2 regions of the Ferdinandcohnia sp. Marseille-Q9671 genome follow, and region 1 is predicted to be linked to the other one. Evidence: a T-box and tRNA genes for the amino acid it is inferred to sense, from the RefSeq annotation. Region 1 holds a T-box; the other holds one or more tRNA genes.
What was found. A T-box is a leader RNA that pairs with one kind of tRNA and senses whether it is charged. The one in region 1 lies ahead of pheS (phenylalanine--tRNA ligase subunit alpha), so its partner is inferred to be a tRNA-Phe.
Positions count from the first base shown of each region.

Region 2: it encodes a tRNA-Phe, which carries the amino acid that the T-box ahead of pheS (phenylalanine--tRNA ligase subunit alpha) is inferred to sense. The anticodon was not compared.

Region 1 covers NZ_CDRJTA010000001.1:992,237-1,001,617, forward strand. Annotated here, with positions in the region: gene pheT (phenylalanine--tRNA ligase subunit beta) at 1-1,497, opposite strand, end outside; gene pheS (phenylalanine--tRNA ligase subunit alpha) at 1,513-2,547, opposite strand; T-box leader at 2,773-3,018, opposite strand; gene ACWNMY_RS05120 (small multi-drug export protein) at 3,156-3,692, opposite strand; gene ACWNMY_RS05125 (YwaF family protein) at 3,761-4,447, opposite strand; gene ACWNMY_RS05130 (TrmH family RNA methyltransferase) at 4,650-5,399, opposite strand; gene sspI (small acid-soluble spore protein SspI) at 5,520-5,729, shown strand; gene ACWNMY_RS05140 (M42 family metallopeptidase) at 5,766-6,851, opposite strand; gene dut (dUTP diphosphatase) at 6,956-7,393, opposite strand; gene ACWNMY_RS05150 (sigma-w pathway protein ysdB) at 7,512-7,907, shown strand; gene ACWNMY_RS05155 (TVP38/TMEM64 family protein) at 7,923-8,510, opposite strand; gene ACWNMY_RS05160 (DUF1294 domain-containing protein) at 8,892-9,161, opposite strand; gene rplT (50S ribosomal protein L20) at 9,366-9,381, opposite strand, start outside.
Region 2 covers NZ_CDRJTA010000001.1:1,167,675-1,177,055, forward strand. Annotated here, with positions in the region: gene ACWNMY_RS05955 (hypothetical protein) at 240-491, shown strand; gene ACWNMY_RS05960 (yteA family sporulation protein) at 805-1,569, shown strand; gene ACWNMY_RS05965 (penicillin acylase family protein) at 1,618-4,029, opposite strand; gene ACWNMY_RS05970 (TIGR00266 family protein) at 4,246-5,043, shown strand; gene ACWNMY_RS05975 (hypothetical protein) at 5,095-5,271, shown strand; tRNA gene ACWNMY_RS05980 (tRNA-Glu) at 5,729-5,800, opposite strand; tRNA gene ACWNMY_RS05985 (tRNA-Ser) at 5,842-5,932, opposite strand; tRNA gene ACWNMY_RS05990 (tRNA-Asn) at 5,941-6,015, opposite strand; tRNA gene ACWNMY_RS05995 (tRNA-Ile) at 6,024-6,100, opposite strand; tRNA gene ACWNMY_RS06000 (tRNA-Gly) at 6,116-6,189, opposite strand; tRNA gene ACWNMY_RS06005 (tRNA-His) at 6,240-6,315, opposite strand; tRNA gene ACWNMY_RS06010 (tRNA-Phe) at 6,335-6,410, opposite strand; tRNA gene ACWNMY_RS06015 (tRNA-Asp) at 6,427-6,502, opposite strand; tRNA gene ACWNMY_RS06020 (tRNA-Met) at 6,506-6,582, opposite strand; tRNA gene ACWNMY_RS06025 (tRNA-Ser) at 6,754-6,846, opposite strand; tRNA gene ACWNMY_RS06030 (tRNA-Ile) at 6,865-6,941, opposite strand; tRNA gene ACWNMY_RS06035 (tRNA-Met) at 6,956-7,032, opposite strand; tRNA gene ACWNMY_RS06040 (tRNA-Ala) at 7,059-7,134, opposite strand; tRNA gene ACWNMY_RS06045 (tRNA-Pro) at 7,153-7,229, opposite strand; tRNA gene ACWNMY_RS06050 (tRNA-Arg) at 7,233-7,309, opposite strand; tRNA gene ACWNMY_RS06055 (tRNA-Leu) at 7,324-7,412, opposite strand; tRNA gene ACWNMY_RS06060 (tRNA-Gly) at 7,429-7,503, opposite strand; tRNA gene ACWNMY_RS06065 (tRNA-Leu) at 7,508-7,588, opposite strand; tRNA gene ACWNMY_RS06070 (tRNA-Lys) at 7,602-7,677, opposite strand; tRNA gene ACWNMY_RS06075 (tRNA-Thr) at 7,685-7,760, opposite strand; tRNA gene ACWNMY_RS06080 (tRNA-Val) at 7,782-7,857, opposite strand; rRNA gene rrf (5S ribosomal RNA) at 7,868-7,983, opposite strand; rRNA gene ACWNMY_RS06090 (23S ribosomal RNA) at 8,087-9,381, opposite strand, start outside.

The DNA.
Region 1 (9,381 bases):
ATAGTCAGTCAATCTACCAGGTGTAGATTCGCCAACTGGCAATGTTTTTGGCAGCTCATCATATCCATAAAGTCTCGCAACCTCTTCAATTAAATCCTCTTCAATTGTTATATCACCTCTACGGGTAGGTGCTGTAACATGGAACGTTTCATTATCTACAGTAAAAGGGAATTTTAGATTTGTAAAAATTTCTTCCACTTGTTCTCTAGATATATCAGTTCCTAATACTTTATTAATTCGCTCAAGAGTTACAGATACATTGACAGGTTTTACATCAAGTGTGTCTACTGCAACTACACCATCAAGAACTACACCGCCAGCAAGTTCTGCCATTAACTCGGCCGCACGATCAGCCGCTTCACGTGTACGTTTTGGATCAATTCCTTTTTCGTAGCGTGCACTTGCTTCACTACGTAAACCATGGTCCTTAGAAGCTTTACGAATCGTACCGCTATTGAAATAAGCTGACTCGATCAAAACAGTGGTTGTATCATTTTGAACCTCAGAGTTTGCGCCACCCATTACACCCGCAAGTGCTACTGGTACCGTTCCATTTGTTATGACAAGATGCTCATCTGTTAATGTACGTTCTGCATCGTCTAATGTTGTGATTTTTTCCCCATTTGTTGCACGTCTCACGAGAATTTCCTTTGAACCAAGACGATCATAATCAAATGCGTGTAGAGGTTGTCCATATTCTAATAATATGTAATTCGTAATATCAACTACATTATTATGTGGACGAATACCTTCAGCCATTAGACGTGTCTGTAACCATAATGGTGATGGTCCAATTTTCACGTCTTTTACTACTCGTGCCACATACAATGGATTGTCTTCTTTTGCTTCAACTGAAATCGAAATATAACCTTCTGTTTTTTCTGATGAAGTTGTTACTTTTGGTTGTGGAAGCTTTACATCTTTTCCTAAAATAGCTGCAACCTCGTATGCAACACCTAACATACTTAAGCAATCAGAACGGTTCGGTGTTAATCCTAGTTCTAGCACTTGATCATCAAGGTTAAGCTGAGCAATCGCATCTGCTCCAGGTTCTACATCATGTGGAAAAACAAAGATTCCTTCTGCATACTCTTTCGATACAAGCTTTGATTCAAAACCAAGCTCTTGAAGAGAACAAATCATTCCATTTGATGCTTCACCACGAAGCTTTGCCTTTTTAATTTTAAAGTTACCAGGAAGAACAGCTCCAACCTTTGCTACTACAACTTTTTGGCCTTTTGCTACATTCGGTGCACCACAAATAATTTGTACAGGTTCTTCCTCACCTATATCAACAAGACATTTATTTAATTTATCAGCATTTGGATGTTGTTCGCATTCTAGAACATGCCCTACAACTAACCCGGTAATACCTTCTCCTAAATGATCTACACCTTCAACTTCAATTCCACTTCTTGTTATCTTTTCTGCTAACTCTTCTGCCGATACTCCTGTTATATCAACGTATTCCTGCAACCATTTATATGAAACAAACATTTTTCTTCTCCCTCCTTAAGCCCGATTAAACTGTTTGATGAAACGATTATCATTTGTATACAAATGACGAATATCATCAATACCATATTTAAGCATTGCAATACGCTCTGGTCCCATACCGAACGCAAATCCTGTATATTTCTTTGAATCAAAACCAGACATTTCAAGTACGTTAGGGTGAACCATTCCCGCACCTAAAATTTCTATCCAGCCCGTCTTTTTGCACACATTACAGCCATGGCCTCCACACTTAAAGCAAGAGATATCCATCTCTACTGAAGGCTCAGTGAATGGGAAAAAACTTGGACGCAAACGAATTTCACGGTCTTCACCAAACATTTTCTTAGCAAAGGTATCCAGTGTCCCCTTAAGATCACTCATACGAATGTTTTCATCTACAACCAACCCTTCAATTTGCGTGAATTGGTGTGAGTGTGTCGCATCATCATTGTCACGACGATATACTTTTCCTGGACAAATAATTTTCACAGGTCCCTTTCCCTTATGCTTTTCCATTGTTCTTGCTTGAACAGGGGACGTTTGTGTACGTAGGAGAATTTCCTCGGTAATATAAAATGAATCCTGCATATCCCTTGCTGGGTGGTCTTTCGGTAAATTTAATGCTTCGAAATTGTAATAATCCTTCTCTACTTCAGGACCCTCCGCAATCGAATATCCCATTCCTAAGAATAAGTCCTCAATCTCTTCAATAACAGCAGTTAGTGGATGTGGTCCACCTACCTTTACCGGTCTCCCTGGTAATGTTACATCAATTGTTTCGGAAGCTAGTTTTCTTTCTACTTCAGCTTTCTCTAGTACATCTTGTTTCGCAGTCAATTTTTCAGTAATTTGCTCTCTAACCTCGTTAACAAGAGCCCCCATTTTCGGACGTTCTTCTGCAGAAAGCTTACCCATACCTCTCAGTACTTCGGTAATTGGTCCTTTTTTCCCTAAATATGCAACACGAATGTCGTTTAACTCTTTAAGATTCGTAGCTGTTTCCACTTTTGCGAGAGCTTCGTCTTTAAGCCCAAGTAATTTCTCTTGCATTACATTTCCTCCTTTTTATTTGAAATGCGTAAGCGCCTTGTTCAGCCCCGACAAGCGCTTAGAACCCTAATGTGGAGGCTCAAAAATAAGCAAAGCTTATTTTCTGCGAGGTTACCCTCATGAAGCTTTCCTTAGTGTTGCCGCCGTAGGAAGGGTGAAGCGACCTCGGAGGGGCTAGGCGCTGAAGCTAGACAGGATGATAAATAAAAAAAACCTCAATCCCAAAAAAGGGACGAGGTTTATCTTCGCGGTACCACCCTTGTTAACAATTACAAATGTGTAATCATTCACTCAGTTTCGATAACGGCAAATGCCGGTACACCTTTACGTTTTTTTATGTATTCTAAAACGGTCCAAGTGCCAACTCAAGAGGTGAATTCACTTTCTTCTTCTATAAAAATGCTTGCAGTCACGGCATTTTCTCCCTGAAATAGTGTGTGGAAAGCTACTAGTCTCTATCACTGTTTTTCCTTTATTAGGCTGTTCAAAAAGGTATGGAACACACTTTGAACATGCTCATTATGTAAGCCATATAGATTATATTATACGTATCTTACTTGTGCAAATCAAACTCATTTTTAATTATTTTCTAAAAGGTACGCAATACCTTATTTAAACATACGAACTAAAAATCCATTTTCCTGAATATCTGGGGCAAAAAAGCCAATGCCAGAACTAGCTAACCCAGTAAAAACGATTGTCCATAACAATAAACTTGCAACCATCCAACCTGTTACTAATTTCCTACTTGAACCAAAACCCATGCTCATAAAAGCAGATATGTGAGATCCAACCAGTAAAGGACCTAAAATCGTCAACCCTGGTAAGCCATATTTGTCAAAAATAGACCGTGCACGTTTTTCTTTCTTTGACTCTTCTACAGGCGTTATCCCTTCACTTCCTTGAGTCTCCATTCCTTCCGCTTCCCTTACTTGGACATTCTTTTGTTTTCTAGCTTTCATCCAGCCTTTGACTTTATCGACAAACAGTATTAAGAGTAATACGGTTACTAAGTTTCCTAAGAATCCTAGGATGGCTACCGGTATAGGAGACAAACCACCAACAATTGCGATAGGGATGACCGCAATTAATTCAAATAATGGGATTGCAGCAAATAAAAAGACTAATAGATACGATACTAACACTTCCAACACCTCAGTTTACTAGATTCATATACTTATATACGCTCCTACCATCCATAAGTTTCATTTTTTTATAACTCTGATCTATTTTTAATAAAAAATGGCAAATACAGAATAAAAAATAAAACCAGTGCGACAAGCTCTAGCGATAAAATATACCAAGGATATGGACCCATCAGATCGATTAAACTCGGATTCGTTGGTTTCCTTGCTAGAAACATATAGTTTCCACCAGTTGCTTTATTGATGAAAAAGACAAATAAGGCAAGGACATTTAATGCAGCAAATGCCTTCCAAACGGACTTGGCAGTAGGTCTGCAATTTTCATACCAAAGCATATAAAAGCTTGCTAGAATGATTGCGATATGAGCAAGAAAGAAGTGAAAATAGCGATAGTGTGGAAAGTCATAGGCAAGTTCAGGGGTAAGCATTGCCTGAATCGCACCCCCGATACCTAAAAAATACGTAATCTCAAATAATAAGAACTTACGTGTAATAAGCATGATAATACTCAAGAATAATGAAAGGGAGCAAAGCTGAAATGGGAGCGAATCAACCGGATTCCATACACCATTATAAGCGTACCAAACATAAAGAGACAGCTCACTACCTATGAGAGAAGTGACCAATAGATAGCGAATGATTAATTTTCTTTTTGCAAGTTTTGTCCGAAAGAGAAATAATAAGACAGCGAAAAAAAGAAGTATAACTACCATTATAATATGGGAAAAGGATAACCATTGAAATGGATCTCCCATTAGTGACCTTCCAAAATACCCGCCTATGATCAACACCCCCTCTTTGCCAGTATAAAACTTCTCTTTTGAGAATACAGAATAGTGGATTGTACGAAAATTTTTAGTTTGCGAGGACATAAATCATTCATGCTTGTAAACAGAAAATAGAGGCGATACTCATTCACGCTTTCGATGTTTTCATCGCCCCACCAAATCTTTTTATTTATCGCAAATGATAAAGTAATATTCCCGCTGCAACTGCTACATTTAAAGATTCACTTTTACCGTAAATTGGGATGTACAGATTTTGGTCTGTCTTTGCTAATAATTCGGGATGTACTCCATTCCCTTCATTTCCGACAAGCAATGCAAAGGCATCTTGAGCAGATACTTTTTTATAATCAATTGCATCCTTAAGAGATGTACCGTAAATGGGAATTCCATTTTGTTTGAGTTGGTCTATTGTTCTATGTAAATCTTCTTTTAATATAGGTATATGAAAAATTGAACCTTGTGTAGAACGAATGACCTTTGAATTATACACATCAACACTGCCATCACCAATAATAACTGCATCAATTCCTGCCGCATCTGCAGTACGAATCATTGTCCCTAAATTTCCAGGATCCTGTACAGCATCCACTAATAATAATGTAGTGAAATGCCCTTCTCCGCTTTGAGAATATTGTTCACAAATTGCAGCAACACCCTGTGATGAATCTGTATCACTAATCTCCGTCATAATCTTTTCCGTTACAATTGTGATCGATAAGTTATCTACATTCCAACTTGAAGGGATGTCTGTTGTTTCACTTATAATTAACTCTTGAATAATGGCATTGCTTTTTAATGCCTCTTCAACTAAATGAAAACCTTCAATAATAAAAGTACCCGTTTTATCTCGTTCTTTTTTTGTATGTAATTTTTTCCATTGCTTGATCTGTGGATTCTTACTAGACTCTATACGTTTCAACTTATGAAAACTCCTTTTTACTAATTCTTTTTCCATTATATCCTAAGAAAGATACATAATAAAACGAGATATCGCAAAACATACTAAAGAAAAAGATACATAGGAAAGGTGTGCATATCAATGAATTTGAATTTACGAAATGCAGTTATACACAACGTAACAGGGAATTCTCAGGCTGAATTACAAGATACGATCGTCGACGCGATTCAAAGCGGCGAAGAAAAAATGTTACCAGGTTTAGGGGTTCTTTTTGAAGTACTATGGCAAAATGCAAGCCAAGAGGACAAAGAAGAAATGCTTTCCACCTTAGAACAAAGTTTAAAAAAGTAGTAAGTAAGCCGATGGTTCAAGAACCATCGGCTTTTTTTAGTCAAATTTAATTTTATCTACAGTCTCACGATCAAGACGTTTAATTACTTCTGCAATCAGCTTTACTGCATTTTCATAATCATCTCTATGAAGAATTCCTGCATGTGAATGGATGTAACGTGTAGCAATGGTAATAGCTAATGCTGGTACACCTTGTAATGTAACATGAATCGCTCCTGCGTCTGTTCCCCCACCTGCAATTGCATCAAATTGATACGGGATGTTTAAGTCGTCTGCTACACCAACGATAAAGTCACGAAGGCCTTTATGTGACACCATTGAAGCATCATATAAAATAATCTGTGGACCTTCGCCCATTTTGCTTAGTGCTTCTTTTTCAGAAATACCTGGTGTATCACCAGCAATCCCTACATCAACTGCAATTGCGATATCAGGCTTAATCATTGTTGCTGAAGTTTTTGCACCACGAAGTCCAACTTCTTCTTGTACGGAACCTACTCCATACACGATGTTTGGATGTTGTGCATCTTTAAGATACTTAAGTACATCAATTGCAATTGCACAGCCTATACGATTATCCCAAGCTTTTGCGAGTAACATTTTATCGTTATTCATGACCGTAAATTCAAAGTATGGAACGACTTGATCACCAGGTTTAACACCAAATTCAAGAGCTTCTGCTCTACTAGATGCACCAATATCAATAAACATATCTTTGATTTCAACCGGTTTTTTTCGTGCCTCTGGAGATAGAATATGGGGTGGCTTTGACCCGATTACTCCAGTAATATCACCTTTACTTGTAACAACGGTTACACGTTGTGCTAACATAACCTGAGACCACCAGCCGCCAACTGTCTGGAAGCGTAGAAAGCCTTTATCATCAATTTGTGTAACCATAAATCCTACTTCATCTAAATGTCCAGAAACCATGATTTTAGGGCCATCAGCGTTTCCAACCTTTTTAGCAATCAAACTACCTAATCCATCAGTTGAAACTTCGTCAGAGTATGGGGTTATGTATTGTTTCATTACCTCTCGAGGCTCACGTTCGTTACCTGGTATCCCTTTAGCATCTGTAAGATCCTTCAGCATGGTTAGCGTTTCATCGAGCTTTGTCATTTTCCATTCACCTAGCTTTCCTTTATTTCACATTTTATTATACAGAATATAATAACAAATGAACAATCAGTAGTTATGTGATTCTAAAAACAAACCTTACATTCTTATTTTGTACCAGATGATCCAAACCCACCTTCGCCTCTTGCTGAAGTACCTACCTCTTCAACCTGTAACAAATTAACTTTTGCAACTTGAGCAATCACCATTTGGGCAATCCTCATCTGCTTCTCAACAACAAATTCTTCTTTTCCATGGTTAATGAGGATGACACCAATCTCTCCTCGATACCCTTCATCAATTGTACCAGGGCTATTTAGTACTGTTACTGAGTGTTTTAGGGCAAGTCCACTTCTAGGCCTAACCTGTGCTTCTGTTCCAGGTGGCAGCTCAATTTTTATACCTGTTTTAATTATGGCCGCCTCACCTGGTTTCATTCTTTTTTCTTCAGCGGAAAATAAGTCAAGTCCTGCATCCCCAGGATTGGCTTGCAAAGGAAGCCTCGCATCCTCATGAAGCAGCATTATTTTTACATTATATGTCATGTAATTTCTCCTTTTTTAAAAAACTATAAAAAAAGTATAACAAAAATATAAAAAGTTGAAACCTTTTGCTGGTCTCATTCGTAAAGAAAGGCAGATTAAGAATGGAGGGAGTCCTCTTATGTTTGTCCTACTTATTCGCTTTATATTGTTACTGCTAATCATCTTCTTGTTATACCGGATTTTCAAGTATGTTCTTAATCCTAAGAGGAAGCTTGAACTTGCTCAAGAAAAAAATGAGTTTTATTGGTTGGATGATCAAGCAAATGTTCATAAAAATTTTTTATTGACCTATAAAGGAGTTTTATTTGAAGGGGAAAAATATTTAGGAACAACAAAGAAATCTTTTGAGGTCGTTTCCATTTTTGTCTGGGCTAAGCATGATAATTTAAAAGGGTTAACCTTTACAGATTTTCAATATATTGAACGAAGAATTAAGGAAATTTACCCAGACGCCAAGGTTGATTGGAAAAGTCCAATTAAGGAATTACTAAAGGAAAACAGTCGTGAGCGATAACCCACGACTGTTTTTTTATAGATAAGATCTTCCTGTTTTTGGCTTGAAAAATTCATGCCACTTGATAATAACCTGTTTTTCACGTAATAAATAAAACAAAAGAGTGAGTGCGAGGAGAATGGCTAGAATTACAGTTGTAGAGAATGCACGGATAAATTGACCAAATACGGTATATAAAAGAGCTACTGGAACATTCGTATACAATGAACTTTTGGCATATTCTCTAAAATTTCTTGTTACATCCATAATACATAATGACAAGAGATGAAAATTAATAAATGGAATAAGTCGTAAGATACCAATTTGCCCCACTGTAAAGTTAACCTTATTTCCTAACCACTTAAGTTTTAGTCTATCTATCTTTTTAGATAGACTAGGCACCTGCCTATATAAAATATAAAAAATAATACTAAGTAACGTTAAGCCTATTATAGAATAAAGGGTACCAAACACTGAGCCAAATAAAATACCACCTACAATACATATAACTGGTACAGGAATAAAAAAGAATGGACGAATAAGGTGTATCCCAATAAAAATGAAGGGTGCTAGCAATCCAGTGGATTCAATAAATACAAACAATAATGTCATTGTGTCATCCAAACGCAAACCACCTCTTTCAAGAAAAGGATACGATCAAAAGCGCAAGCGCCTCGAACAGCCCCGACAAGCATAAGACGATTTAGAATAGAAGGCGCTCTTTGCCTTCAATTCTAAATTGGCTTATGACCTCGAGGGGCTAGGCGCTGGAACTAGATGTCGAAATAAATATCTACAGTTCAAAAATATAATAATTTCCTTAACATCAAGAAAAGCGCAAGGCACCTGCTTATCGGTGACATGACATGCTTAAGCCGATCGTTAACACAAGGCGCCTTATACTTTCAGAAGCGTTGACGAGACCATAAAATCTTGTCGCCTGGATCTAGTCAGCTTACCTTATAATTAGGTTTGCTATTTTAACATATACAATCGTACAAGTAGTTATGACAAGTTTAGATAAATATACATATAGATTGCTATTGTAAGAACGGAAAGGATAGGCAATAAAATCGTGAACTGCTTATGCTTTGTTTTATGCCGGAACTGCTTCATTCCAAATGTTGCACCAAGTGCACCACCAGCAACTGCGACAATCCAGATTTGTCTTTCAGAGATCCGCCATTTGTTGTTTCTTGCTCGACTTTTGTCAGTGTACATAAGCAGGTATCCATATATATTAAGGATTACATAGATTATGAGAATAGTGTTCATTATACTCCTCCAAGTTTACAATTTTTGGCTCATTTATGAGAGACAAGTTTTCACGACTTTTAGCAATAGCCAAGGTACTAAATCTTTAAAGTAACCTTTGAGCAGCAAACTTGCTTGTTGTTTCTTTCACATTTCACATAATGAGCATAAATAAAAAGGTTACCCTCATTTTACATGGGAGTAACCTTTTTACATAGCACTAAATTATTTTAGGTTGTTT
Region 2 (9,381 bases), 180 kb from region 1:
TAGCTATGTTTAAGGCTAGATGAGCTGATTTAGTGGCATGGCTACAAAATACATCGACCGATATTTATGTTAGTTTCAATTTCTTGATAGTATCCAACATAGAATTAATCATGTAATGGTTAGCAAAATGATAGTTGAAAGTAGCTTATGTTCTATATACGTAACATATGATAAAATTAGACTGTGAGAATTTACCGAGGTTATTATATGTTATAAAATTCTTTGGAGGCGATTGCTCTATGGAAAAAAGAAGAAAATGGTGGAGCATAAGTCTACTAAAATATAGTAGTTCTGTGCGTATTTATTATTTTCTAACTTTGATTTTAATGATATTTGGGAGTAATGTTATCTTTAAGGCGTATTTTATGCTACCTGATATTGATTGGAAACTTTTTTCATCTATAGTAATTATTTTTGCATTCATATACACTCTTACACGTTGTATTAAAAAAGTGAAGAAAGAGTACGAAGAAAAAGAACTTGGTTATTAAACTATATCGTACTTTACTTGAGGGAACCTTTTTATATGGTTCCCTTTTCTGTTTGCATAAAACAACAATATTATTTAACATTCGGTTTTCATTGTCCAGCTCCAGGCGCCAACGGCTCTTTGGTCTAAGCCAGTCGCTTCAGAAGGTAAAATACACCTTCTGTCAGCGCTTTTCTTATACTTGTCGCCAATAAAGTACGCTTTATGGTTTTCTTAATCATACAAGCACTTTTTTACATTTATGATTTTTGTGTTTATGTAAATAATACATAACAAGATTAGTTACGAAAGTTATTATGGAAGGAGTGCTTTACATGTTAACGAATGAGCAATTATCAACCTTCCGTTCACAGTTGATAAAGGCAAAAAAAGAGGTTGAAGAGCAGTTAAGAGATGGTGATCATTTTGATTTAGAACAAGGTCATTTTCATGAATCCGTTGGAGAACTTTCCTCTTATGATAACCATCCTGGAGATGAGGCTACCGAATTATATGAGAGAGAGAAAGACATAGCATTAAATGAACATGTCGAAAAAGAACTAGAGGATATTAATTATGCCTTACAGGCTATTCAAGAAGGAACCTATGGTACATGTCAAAAATGCGGTAAAGACATCCCATTTGACCGTTTAGATGCAATTCCAACCACTACCTATTGTGTTGAACACAGTCCAACACAGGTTGTTTCTCATAACCGACCTATAGAGGAAGGGGTTTTGATGCCTCCGTTTGGAAAGTTTGAATTAGATGAAGAAGATGAGTCAGTGAGTTTTGATGCAGAGGATTCGTGGCAGGAAGTAGCACGATACGGAACATCTGAATCCCCTTCTGACCTAACTGATTCTGTTGATCACTACAATGAGGCTTTCATTGAATCTGGAGAAAATGTTGGTTATGTGGAAGATTACGAAAACTTTGTTGCAACTGATATTGAAGGTAAGGAAATAATCATCTATCCAAACAATCAACATGAACGTTATGAAGACGCGCTAGATGAAGAAGGACTAATGACGATATTTGGAGACCTCCCTCCGTACGAAAAGGAACCATATACCGAGGATGAAGCTGAAGACAAGTAAAAACTAGATAAAGAACAAAAAGGCAGTGGAGATTCACTGCCTTTTACTTTACTTCTTAGGCTTTAAGATAAGTCTATATCCATCCTTTTTATACCTTTCCCTATCATTGTATGTGATATGATATTTACCTGTTGTCCAATCATTGATTTGATCATGGTAAAATTTACTCAATACATGACCCGATTGCCCTGGGCCAACAACATTATAGCTTTGAGAAAGGTTTGATAGGTCCGTTACCGATCTCCACGCAGCTCCATGTGTCACTAAACCTGTTTTCTTATTGAAACTAGCCGCTGCAACGGTTATAGCACTTCCACCTATTGGGGTTGTTCCATTACTATTAAATAAATAATGCAAGGGTTTGATTGCAGACAATGGATGTTTAAATGGAACTTGGTGAAACTCACCCCATACCCATTTGCTTGGATTGTCTCCTTGTTGCTCCACTGCAAAATCTACTGCTCGTTGGAAGGACTTCAATGTTACCTCCTCCAACCCACCAGCTTCTGTTAACCAAATTCCTTCTTTACCTTTTACAGCGTTCCGAATCATTTCGTCTACAATTTGCCCTTTCCCTTCAAACAGTTTATCAATATCTTGTGGAATTGAGTCTTCAAACATAATATTCGCAAACTGTTCCATCCATTTATGAAATACTAACGGCTGTCCTGCCTCTATGCCATCTATATAGTCCCATGCTTCTAATTGTTTGATTACATCGATATCAATATCTCGAAGCTGTGCTTCCTTAGAAGATAAAACATTCAATAATAAAGGAACAAACTCCTCTGCTTGTAAATTATGGTGATCAAATTGAAGTTCAAGCATATCCTCTGTGGTGAAGACATCCTTACTTGTTAGTACATCACGAATCCTCTGTTGTCGGTATGGTTGAGCCCATGTGTTGGTTATATGGTACGGATACTCATCCGTAACAATTTTGTTATTAGCGGTTGAGATGAAGCCCTCATCTGGATTTACAATCGTCGGTAATTCCTCCCATGGAATAAACCCTTCCCATTCATATTCATCCGTCCAACCAGGGACAGGTAATGTGCTGTCACCATTTTTGCGTATAGGGATTAAACCATTTGCACGATAAGCAATTGTCCCGTCTGTCGCTGCAAAGACAAAATTTTGTGCTGGAGTATGAAACCTTGTTAGTGCCTCTTTGAATTCCTCCCAATTCTTAGCTTTATTAAATAGAAGTACTGCTTCCAATTCTGTCGAAGGATCCAAAGCTGTCCACCTTAATGATAAGGCAGTATCTTCCTGATGATCATGGGTGAATTCTGAGATGATTGGTCCATGTCGTGTAATTTGAACTTGATAAGGAATCGTTTCACCATCTTTGACCTTTATCGGCTCTTCAATGACGGTTGCTTCCTCCCATTTTCCCATATATTCAAATTGATTAGGATTACTTGGATTTCTCTTTTCAATATATAAATCCTGTACATCTGGTCCAACATTTGTTACTCCCCATGCAATATGCTGGTTACGTCCTAAAATAATCCCCGGAACCCCAGCAAATATGACACCACTCACATCCATCTCATCCGTTTGCAAATGTGTTTCATACCAAATAGATGGAGTGGCCAGACCTAAATGAGGATCATCCGCAAGTATGGGTAGACCTGATTCAGTTTTATCACCGCTTATGACCCAGTTATTACTTCCATTAAACTCATTTGGAAAAGGAGCCTTTGCAATACTTTTTGTAATGTCTAATGGATTGTCTTTTATAGCCTGAAGTACAGTTGCACCATTATCTGGATATGCAGGAAATAACTCTAGCACTTTTTCTTCAGAAACATGCTGTGCCATATAGTATCTGAATGCTTGCCCTTTATAATGTCCACCTAAATCATAGGCCATATATTTTCCAATCGTTAGTGAATCAATTGGACTCCATTCCACTGGTTCATATCCAGCTAGAGTAAATTCAGTAGGTAAGGTGCCCTTTTCTTTAGCTTCTCTAATAAAAGCATTTACACCATCGGCATATGTCTTTAACACAACCTGTGCCTCTTCAGAATACCCTTCAAAAGAAATTTCTGCTGCCCTACGTAAACCAAGGGTTCGAAAGTATTTATCCTGCTCGATCAATGATTCTCCAATTACTTCGCTTAACTCACCAGAAGCCTGTCTACGACTTAAATCCATTTGAAATAAGCGGTCCTGTGCCGTAACGTACCCTTGTGCAAAATATAAGTCATGCTCGTTATTTGCAAGTACATGTGGTACTCCATTCGAATCACGTAATACCTCTACTTCTTCGGTTACCCCTTCTACAAGAATCTCTCCTTCTATAACAGGTAAACTTTTTCTCAAAAATAAATAACCTGCTGCAATAGCTGAAACTAGAAGAAATGCAGCCACTATTCCAATTGTGAAAAGGGCTTTCCATCGTTTCTTCCTTGGCCATATCCTTTTTTTAACGGCTACATCTGGCTTCATAAGGTCCTCCTATCAATCATTATATCAAGAAAATTCTAAATATATTATAATATTCTTGTTTGTATTTGTCATTTAAATCCAGTCCCTTCTATTCGACATACTTCTTCCTCCAAGGGAATAATTTTCAACTTCTTTAGTCAGTCATAAAGGAAGATACTATTGTAATGGAGAATTACAAGTATATAAACATCTTTTTTTAGAAAGGAAGAAGACGTAATGAATGCACATGAGATTGAGTATAAGCTGTATGGAGATGACATGCAGTTTGTCGAGATAGAATTAGATCCACAAGAAAGTGTCATAGCTGAAGCAGGGGCTATGATGATGATGGAAGATGGTATATCGATGGAAACTATCTTTGGAGACGGATCAGACTCCAATGGTGGAGGTCTATTAGGAAAGCTTTTTGGTGCTGGGAAGCGAGTTCTAACAGGTGAAAGTCTATTTATGACTGTATTTACTAACAGCCATAGCGGAAAGAAACATGTTTCTTTTGCAGCCCCTTACCCGGGTAAAATAATTCCAATTGACTTAAGTGAGCTAGGGGGAAAAGTCATTTGTCAAAAGGATTCATTTCTTTGCGCGGCAAAAGGTGTATCAGTTGGAATCGATTTTCAACGGAAATTAGGTACTGGCTTTTTTGGTGGAGAAGGCTTCATCATGCAGAAATTAGAGGGAGATGGCCTTGCCTTTCTGCATGCGGGAGGAACAATTCATAAAAGGGTGTTAGAGCCAGGTGAAGTGTTACGAATTGATACGGGTTGTCTCGTAGGAATGACCAAAGAAGTGGATTACAATATTGAATTTGTAGGTAAAGTTAAAACAGCATTCTTTGGTGGTGAAGGATTATTTTATGCAACAGTAAGGGGACCTGGAGCTGTGTGGGTACAATCACTGCCATTTAGCCGTCTAGCAGATCGTATCTTCGCAAGTGCACCTAAGAATGGAGGAAGCACTGGTGAAGGAAGTATTCTAGGAGGAATCGGTAATTTGTTAAATGGTGATAACAGATAGCAAGAATAATTAAAGGTTTATCTGGGAGGATAATAAATGGAGGTGTAGAAGGTGAAACGTGAAGATGAAACTAACAGCGTGAAGCGCGATGCTCCATTATTTGATGCTCCTGATGATAAAATTTTAGCATTTGATATGTTTCGAGGAATATCCCCTGGAATATTTTCAGACGTTGATTTAAATAACCCAGGAAAAAAAATAGAAGACGATATCCTGGATCAAGACTAAAACACCTGGCAACAGGTGTTTTTGCATTCCTACAATTCCATTTTAGGGAGCAGTAGTAATGAAGAGAAAGGAGTACGATTAGAACGAAAACAAAGCACAAAACAGCTAAAAAACTGAAAGAACAAAAGCGCAAGCGTCTTGAAAGTAAACGCCCACTAAAGGCTGCCACGTCTTGTGGCAAACGCGGACGTCAGCACATTCCTCGAAAATGCTATGCATTTTCTTCGTGCGATGATTATGCTATCGAAGCTTCCCTTGTCCTGTGCATCCGACAAGCATAAGACTAAACGGCGAGAAGGTTGCTCTTTGACCTTCTTGACGGATTGGCTTATGACCTCGAGGGACTAGGCGCTGGAGCTAGATGTAGATAAACCCATTTATAACTTATCATAAGGTTGAATTTTTTAATTTCCTAAACAATAAAAAAAACGCTATGAGATATTCTCATAACGCTTGATGACCCGTACGGGATTCGAACCCGTGTTACCGCCGTGAAAGGGCGGTGTCTTAACCGCTTGACCAACGGGCCAGATTAATAAGATTGCTAGATTATTGAATATATAAATCACATGGCGGAGAAGGAGGGATTTGAACCCTCGCGCCGCTTACGCGACCTACACCCTTAGCAGGGGCGCCTCTTCAGCCACTTGAGTACTTCCCCAAAAAAAATGGCTCCACAGGCAGGATTCGAACCTGCGACCGATCGGTTAACAGCCGATAGCTCTACCACTGAGCTACTGTGGAATAAAATATGGTGGGCCTAAATGGACTCGAACCATCGACCTCACGCTTATCAGGCGTGCGCTCTAACCAGCTGAGCTATAGGCCCATTGATTTAAAAATATGGAGCGGGTGATGAGAATCGAACTCACGACATCAGCTTGGAAGGCTGAGGTTTTACCATTAAACTACACCCGCATAAAAATAATATAAGATATTTTATTCAACTAAAGCCTACGGATAATATATGGGGCGACTGATGGGAATCGAACCCACGAATGTCGGAACCACAATCCGATGCGTTAACCACTTCGCCACAATCGCCATTAAGTTTAGTAAAATATGGTGGCTCAGGACGGAATCGAACCGCCGACACAAGGATTTTCAGTCCTTTGCTCTACCGACTGAGCTACTGAGCCAACAAAATAATTAATATGGCGGTCCCGACCGGGATCGAACCGGCGATCTCCTGCGTGACAGGCAGGCATGTTAACCGCTACACCACGGGACCATTTGGTTGCGGGGACAGGATTTGAACCTGCGACCTTCGGGTTATGAGCCCGACGAGCTACCAGACTGCTCCACCCCGCGATAATAAGAATTATAAATTGTACTGTATGCGCCAAGCTTCTAATGACTGTCCCTTCCTCTGCTAGCCTAAGCAGGAAGTTTATCCGTCGGGACAACTCGCAGTTTATTCGACGAAGCAATGCTCGTTGCTCCACCCCGCGAAAATAAGAATTATAAGTCATTAAGTAAATATGGCGGAGGAAGAGGGATTCGAACCCCCGCGGGCTTTAACACCCCTGTCGGTTTTCAAGACCGATCCCTTCAGCCGGACTTGGGTATTCCTCCGTATAAGAAAGTTGAAAATGGTGGACCTTGTAGGACTCGAACCTACGACCGGACGGTTATGAGCCGTCTGCTCTAACCAGCTGAGCTAAAGGTCCTCTAGTATTTAAAATGGTAGCGGCGGAGGGGATCGAACCCCCGACCTCACGGGTATGAACCGTACGCTCTAGCCAGCTGAGCTACACCGCCATAATTAAGAATACTGTTAAGGTTTTTGGTGGAGCCTAGCGGGATCGAACCGCTGACCTCCTGCGTGCAAGGCAGGCGCTCTCCCAGCTGAGCTAAGGCCCCAAAACATTATTATTTAGATGGTCGGGAAGACAGGATTCGAACCTGCGACCCCTTGGTCCCAAACCAAGTGCTCTACCAAGCTGAGCTACTTCCCGTAATGGCGCGCCCGAAAGGAGTCGAACCCATAACCTTCTGATCCGTAGTCAGACGCTCTATCCAATTGAGCTACGGGCGCATTACTTATTAATATGGTGCCGAGGACCGGAATCGAACCGGTACGGTAGTCACCTACCGCAGGATTTTAAGTCCTGTGCGTCTGCCAGTTCCGCCACCCCGGCATTTAAAATGAAGTTCTGGAGCGGAAGACGGGATTCGAACCCGCGACCCCCACCTTGGCAAGGTGGTGTTCTACCACTGAACTACTTCCGCATAATGCGGGTGAAGGGACTCGAACCCCCACGTCAAAGACACTAGATCCTAAGTCTAGCGCGTCTGCCAATTCCGCCACACCCGCATATTAATTAAAATGGTGAGCCATGAAGGACTCGAACCTTCGACCCTCTGATTAAAAGTCAGATGCTCTACCAACTGAGCTAATGGCTCTCACAAATGGTGCCGGCGATAGGAGTCGAACCCACGACCTACTGATTACAAGTCAGTTGCTCTACCAACTGAGCTACACCGGCATATTATATAGGTAGTACATATGGTGGAGGATGACGGGATCGAACCGCCGACCCCCTGCTTGTAAGGCAGGTGCTCTCCCAGCTGAGCTAATCCTCCATCTCTTCCAACCTAGCGACGTCCTACTCTCACAGGGACAAAGTCCCAACTACCATCGGCGCTGAGAAGCTTAACTTCCGTGTTCGGTATGGGAACGGGTGTGACCTCTTCGCTATCGTCACTAGATAAAGTAGAGACAAGATATATTATACTATCTTTTCTACAAAAATCAAGAAGAATTTTTCATTTCTTCAAAACTAGATAACATAATTTCATTCATTGAAATGATTTGGTTAAGTCCTCGATCGATTAGTATCAGTCAGCTACACATGTCACCATGCTTACACCTCTGACCTATCAACCTCGTCATCTTCGAGGGATCTTACTAGTTTAACACTATGGGAAATCTCATCTTGAGGGGGGCTTCATGCTTAGATGCTTTCAGCACTTATCCCTTCCACACATAGCTACCCAGCGATGCCCTTGGCAGAACAACTGGTACACCAGCGGTGTGTCCATCCCGGTCCTCTCGTACTAAGGACAGCTCCTCTCAAATTTCCTACGCCCACGACGGATAGGGACCGAACTGTCTCACGACGTTCTGAACCCAGCTCGCGTACCGCTTTAATGGGCGAACAGCCCAACCCTTGGGACCGACTACAGCCCCAGGATGCGATGAGCCGACATCGAGGTGCCAAACCTCCCCGTCGATGTGGACTCTTGGGGGAGATAAGCCTGTTATCCCCGGGGTAGCTTTTATCCGTTGAGCGATGGCCCTTCCATGCGGAACCACCGGATCACTAAGCCCGACTTTCGTCCCTGCTCGACTTGTAGGTCTCGCAGTCAAGCTCCCTTGTGCCTTTACACTCTACGAATGATTTCCAACCATTCTGAGGGAACCTTTGGGCGCCTCCGTTACTTTTTAGGAGGCGACCGCCCCAGTCAAACTGCCCACCTGACACTGTCTCCAAGGCCGATAAGGCCTTCGGGTTAGAATTTCAATACAGCCAGGGTAGTATCCCACCGACGCCTCCACCGAAGCTAGCGCTCCGGCTTCCAAGGCTCCTACCTATCCTGTACAAGCTGTACCAAAATTCAATATCAGGCTGCAGTAAAGCTCCACGGGGTCTTTCCGTCCTGTCGCGGGTAACCTGCATCTTCACAGGTACTATAATTTCACCGAGTCTCTCGTTGAGACAGTGCCCAGATCGTTACACCTTTCGTGCGGGTCAGAACTTACCTGACAAGGAATTTCGCTACCTTAGGACCGTTATAGTTACGGCCGCCGTTTACTGGGGCTTCGATTCAGAGCTTCGCTTAGAGCTAACCCCTCCTCTTAACCTTCCAGCACCGGGCAGGTGTCAGCCCCTATACTTCGCCTTGCGGCTTCGCAGAGACCTGTGTTTTTGCTAAACAGTCGCCTGGGCCTATTCACTGCGGCTTTTCAGGGCTATTCACCCTAAAAAGCACCCCTTCTCCCGAAGTTACGGGGTCATTTTGCCGAGTTCCTTAACGAGAGTTCTCTCGATCACCTTAGGATTCTCTCCTCGCCTACCTGTGTCGGTTTGCGGTACGGGCACCATT